Linked DNA regions of Heyndrickxia acidicola. The main gene of each other region encodes a partner of the protein of the gene in region 2 in a complex. Links are inferred from orthologs where the notes say so. Each region holds a gene or a part of one and is shown on either strand. Other genes may lie near its edges.

Region 1 (2,978 bases), 3.1 Mb from region 2 along the record:
TTTACATTTCGATAAGGGCTTTCTGCATTTTCCTTCTTGTTCTGCATGCCACAACCATTCAAAAGAAACATAGCCAAGCAAAAAAAGACAAATCCCACTTTAAACATTTCAGCACCTCCTGCGGTTAGCTTTCCGCAAAATACTTGCTTTATGTTAAAAAGGACTTGTCTTTTTATAGGCGCTTTTTCGTAAACTAAAATTGCTATTTAAAATAAGGACTCTGTTAAATTTCTACGTTGATAACTGCTCGTTATTTAACAAAGCTGTTTTCGCATAGATTGTTGCTTTTCGCACAAGTGTTAATTCCGTAATAAGTGGGGAACCGTGGCATCTTTTCGTCTTCAGTCATTTTGTTTCCAAGTCTGAACCCTGTGTATTTCTAGATTCATTTATACAAATAGCAACAAAGTTTATGAAAAGAGCCTTTAACAAAGCCAAAACTTAATTCTATGCAAGCTTTTGAACCATGGACATAAGAACTTGTACACGGCACGAAAAGCGGGAATTTATTGTAAAAGAACTGTTTCATTCAACGATCTTTGCTGCACCCTCTACATGAAGGCTTGTACCTGCAGGGACTTCGTGATGGTGCCTGCATCTTGCTTCATATGCTTCTGATGCACCTACAAGGATAACAGGATCGCCATATCCCGCAGGCTGTCCATTTATAAGTCTTTGTGTCCGGCTTGCAGGAGATCCGCAAACAGTGCAGACTGCCTGAAGTTTAGTCACCAGCTCTGCAACAGCCATCAGGTTTGGCATAGGTCCGAACGGTTCTCCCCTAAAATCCTGGTCCAGGCCAGCAAGAAGCACACGGTGTCCGCTGTTTGCTAATTTCTGCACAACCTCTACTATTTCCTCTGTGAAAAATTGAGCTTCATCTATAGCAATAACATCCACACTTGCAGTGATATAATCAAAAATCTCTTTTGCCTTTTCAATCGGATGGGCAATGACAGACGTTCCGTTGTGTGAAACTACTTCTTCTTTACTATAACGATCATCCAACTTCGGCTTAAAAACAGCAATTTCCTGTTTTGCAAATTGAGCACGCTTAACACGTCTAATCAGTTCTTCTGACTTTCCCGAAAACATGCTGCCGCAAATTACTTCAATCCAGCCTGAATGATTCATAACATACATAATTCGTGTTACCCTCCCCGATTGACTATACAAAAGACTTATTCAGATAAAGGTATTACTCGTTTTTCAGCTAACCTGAAAGAAACATGAAACAGTTGTCACACACAAATAAGCTAAAAAACAACAGCGTCCTTCAACAAAGCCTAGGTAAAAACCATAATATTTACAAATAAAAAACAGGCAAGCAAACTTGCCTGTTTCATAAGCCTGTCATGCCGCTTTTTTAAGTGGCACTAGCAAGCTGTTTAATTTTATATTATTTAAGACCGTATTTTTTGTTGAAACGGTCAACACGACCATCTGCAGAAGCGAATTTTTGACGGCCAGTGTAGAATGGATGACATTCTGAACATACCTCTACAGTCAACTTATCTTTTACAGAACCAGTTTCAAACTCGTTACCACAAGCACATTTAACCATAATTTTTTTGTAACCTGGATGAATTCCTGCTTTCATTCTTTTCATCTCCTTCACGCCCTGAATCATTCGAAACAGAGTTATATATAGTTCTATGCGTATAGAACCGCTATAGTATTCAATAACATACTGTAACTATTATAACCATTTACACTATAAATTGCAATAGGACATGCATAGTTTACAAATCCATTTTTTTGAAACCAACGGAAAAGAAGCTTTTTACATTCTTCTTCCAGCCCCTGCACCCTTAGGTTCTGCTGAAAGCACTTCAAAAAACTCTTCATTCGTTTTTGTCTGACGAAGCCTGCGGATAAATTTCTCTGCAAAATCAGGTGAGTCTGACATGGACTTCCTAATTGCCCATAGCTTATCGAGTTTTTCCTTAGGTACCAACAATTCTTCTTTCCTTGTTCCCGAACGGCGGATATCAATGGCAGGGAAGATTCTTTTCTCAGACAATGAGCGGTCCAGATGAAGTTCCATATTACCCGTACCCTTAAATTCTTCATAAATAACATCATCCATACGTGAACCTGTTTCTACAAGTGCAGTTGCCAAAATGGTTAAGCTTCCGCCCTCTTCTATATTACGGGCAGCGCCAAAAAATCTTTTAGGCCTGTGGAATGCAGCCGGATCAATCCCCCCGGAAAGAGTTCTTCCACTTGGCGGGATTACTAGATTGTAGGCTCTTGCCAGTCTTGTGATACTGTCCATTAAGATGATGACATCCCGTTTATGTTCCACAAGGCGCATCGCTCTCTCAAGTACCAACTCAGCTACTTTTATGTGGTTTTCCGGTACTTCATCAAATGTAGAACTTACTACTTCTGCATCAACAGACCTTTCAATATCCGTCACTTCCTCAGGACGTTCGTCAATAAGAAGAACGATTAACTCCGCTTCCGGATGATTTGTTGTGATAGAATTAGCAATTTCTTTTAACAGCATCGTTTTACCTGCTTTTGGAGGGGCTACGACAAGTCCACGTTGCCCAAATCCAACAGGTGTAATAAGGTCCATAATCCTTGTGGATAATTTGGTTGGGGTAGTTTCAAGGATAATTTGCCTGTCAGGGTATAACGGCGTTAAGGCAGGGAAATGAACGCGTTCTTTAGCAGATTCAGGATTGTCACCATTTACTGCTTCCACATGCAGCAATCCATAGTAACGTTCATTTTCTTTAGGCGGACGAACTTTTCCTGATACTTTATCTCCATTGCGCAAATCAAAACGGCGAATTTGTGAGGCAGATATATATATATCCTCTGAACTTGGAGAGTAGTTGATCGGTCTTAAGAAACCAAATCCCTCTGATTGAATAATTTCAAGAACACCTTCCATAAAAAAGTATCCTTCTTGCTCTGCTCTTGCTTTTAATATCGCAAAAATAAGCTCTTTTTTTGTGAGTTTACTG
Region 2 (2,826 bases):
TCTTCTTGAACCGTTCCTACACCATACACTACATTTGGATGATCTTCATTTTGAAGGTTTTTCAGAACATCAATGGCAATGGCACAGCCGATGCGGTTATCCCATGCTTTTGCCAAAAGCATTTTTTCATTATTCATGACGGTGAACTCAAAATAAGGTACCACCATATCGCCTGGTGTCACGCCCCACTCAACAGCTTCTTCACGGCTTGAAGCTCCGATATCAATGAACATATCTTTAATTTCGTAAGGCTTCTTGCGTGCTTCAGGAGATAACACATGCGGAGGCTTTGAGCCTATCACACCAGTAATGTCCCCTTTTTTGGTGACGATGGTGACACGCTGTGCAAGCATAACCTGTGACCACCAGCCTCCAACCGTCTGGAAACGCAGGAAGCCTTTATCATCAATTTTTGTAATCATAAAGCCAACTTCGTCCAGATGGCCGGCTACCATAATTTTCGGACCGTTGCTGTCGCCGATTTTCTTAGCAATTAAGCTGCCTAGTCCGTCTGTTTCTACTTCGTCTGCCAATGGCTCTATGTATTTTTTCATTACCTGGCGCACTTCGTATTCATTGCCAGGGATGCCTTTTGCATCCGTTAATTCCTTAAGCATGGTTAAGGTTTCGTCCAGCTTTGCCATAATAGAATCCCCCCGTATAGTTTTGTACTGTCTTATTATAATCCAAACGATGTAAATGTACAAAAATTCAGCCATTAACCTGAGGTACTTTCTGCTCTCCTGCTGGTTGATTTCCGCTACAGGCACTCGCTTTCCGCGGGGCGGTAGAGGAGCCTATTGTTAGCAAGCTTCTGAGGGGTATCCCTTTGGCCAGCTTTTCCCGCAGGAGTCTCGCGCCTTCCACTTCAATCAACATGGGTTTCAAATCTACATTGGACTATAGCTGGGACATTGGGTACGTTCTAATCTTCCTGCTGGTTGATTTCCGTATCGTTCATCATACTTCACTTTAAGATACCTAAAGTAAAAGCAGCCAAAGAAATATAAAAGCCATCCCCGACTCATTCAGGAATGGCTTTTCGTTTAATCTATTAAAGAGCTGTTTTTGCTTTGCTTGCTAATTCAGCGAATGCTTTTTCATCGTGAATTGCAAGGTCAGCAAGCATTTTACGGTTTACTTCGATGCCAGCAACTTTAAGTCCGAACATTAAACGGCTGTAAGAAAGACCGTTCATGCGAGCAGCTGCGTTGATACGAGTGATCCAAAGTTTGCGGAAGTCGCGTTTTTTCTGGCGACGATCGCGGTAAGCATACATATAAGATTTCATTACTTGCTGGTTAGCAACTTTGAATAATGTATGTTTTGAACCAAAATAACCTTTAGCTAATTTAAGAACTTTTTTACGACGTCTGCGGGTAACTGTACCGCCTTTTACACGTGGCATATTATTTCCCTCCTATTTAAATCTCGATCATTACTTAATATTGTCAAGCATATGGCGAATGCGTTTGAAATCACCTTTAGAAACGATCGCTGCTTTACGAAGCTTACGTTTTTGTTTTGTAGATTTGTTGGCAAATAAATGGCTAGTGTAAGCGTGAGAACGTTTTAATTTGCCGGAACCTGTTCTTTTGAAACGCTTTGCTGTGCCGCGGTGAGTTTTCATTTTTGGCATGTGCTATTCCTCCTCAATGCATCACTTTTCATTTTTTGGTGCTAATACTAAGAACATGCTGCGACCGTCCATTTTCGGTTTTGATTCAATTGTGCTGACTTCTGCACATGCTGTTGCAAAGCGGTCAAGAACTCGCTGGCCAATTTCCTTATGTGTAATGGCACGGCCCTTGAATCGGATTGACGCTTTTACTTTGTCTCCATTTTCAAGAAACTTAATCGCATTGCGAAGCTTTGTATTGAAATCATGTTCTTCGATTGTCGGGCTCAAACGAACCTCTTTTAAGTTGATAATTTTTTGATTTTTACGTGCTTCTTTATCTTTCTTCTGCTGTTCAAAACGGTACTTTCCATAGTCCATGATACGGGCTACAGGCGGTTTAGCATTTGGAGCAACAAGAACAACATCAAGATTTACACGGGAAGCAATTTCCATTGCTTCATTTCGAGATTTGACACCAAGCTGCTCGCCGTTTTGATCGATAAGACGAAGTTCACGGGCACGAATACCTTCGTTAACCATCATGTCTTTGCTAATAGTTAGCCACCTCCAAGGTTTTTTCGCGAAGAAATGGATCTTCGCATAAAAGCTGCTTAAGCTGCAGACTTTATAAAAAGTCTTACAGTTCACAGTTGCTTTTGTAACTGGTTTTGAATCAGAATATCATCTTTACAAACCCACCTGCACACCTGTCCCGCGCATATTGAGTGACTTTTTACGCAATAAAAAAGTGCGGGACGTTGAAGGAACCCGCACTACATTCGCATGAATAGTCTTGAATGTTATGAAACCTAAAACCTGTCAACTACAACTATGCGTCAATCAGGTGAGAAGCGGGCTGCCTCTTCTTGCTCGATCTGATATTCAATTTACCTTAGATACTATATCACAAAACAGATTTTCATGTCAAATCCTAGACTTAGTAAAGTTCATTTATAACAACATTGTTTATGATATCAAAGACTGGATTCAAGTGCAAGACCTTTTTATAATATTCTTCCTCGGAAAAAGCTAATTTTTGACTAATATCCTTTACAAGTCCTCTAAATCCTTTCTATTCTCTCAAAAAAACAAGGGAAATCACTCTCCCTTGTCTGTTGTTTTCTATTATCTCTTTACTTCTTTTTGAAGTGCAGCCAGGAAATCATCAAAAGAAATCGTTTCTGATTTTTGTTCACCGTATTTAC

The links. Proteins that work in one complex are often made in the same cells at the same time.
Region 1: rpmI (region 2) and rpmE share a complex: the UniProt entries of both Bacillus subtilis proteins name them as parts of the 50S ribosomal subunit. The link is inferred for Heyndrickxia acidicola from one-to-one orthologs.

The regions. Positions count from the first base shown.
Region 1 is NZ_KV440953.1:3,151,277-3,154,254, forward strand. What follows is about bases 1-2,902. They hold rpmE (50S ribosomal protein L31), read right to left. Parts: upstream 1,601-2,902; coding sequence 1,400-1,600; downstream 1-1,399. Other genes in these bases: A5N88_RS14725 (hypothetical protein), read right to left, coding at 1-107; A5N88_RS14730 (thymidine kinase), read right to left, coding at 526-1,143; rho (transcription termination factor Rho), read right to left, coding at 1,784-2,902. Outside these bases: more of rho, read right to left, coding at 2,903-2,978. UniProt on the Bacillus subtilis protein: Binds the 23S rRNA. While neither of the L31 paralogs is essential, this protein seems to function as the main L31 protein.
Region 2 is NZ_KV440953.1:86,553-89,378, reverse strand. What follows is about bases 40-2,789. They hold rpmI (50S ribosomal protein L35), read right to left. Parts: upstream 1,640-2,789; coding sequence 1,439-1,639; downstream 40-1,438. Other genes in these bases: thrS (threonine--tRNA ligase), read right to left, coding at 2,747-2,789; infC (translation initiation factor IF-3), read right to left, coding at 1,661-2,164; rplT (50S ribosomal protein L20), read right to left, coding at 1,055-1,408; A5N88_RS00360 (M42 family metallopeptidase), read right to left, coding at 40-644. Also shown: more of A5N88_RS00360, read right to left, coding at 1-39; more of thrS, read right to left, coding at 2,790-2,826.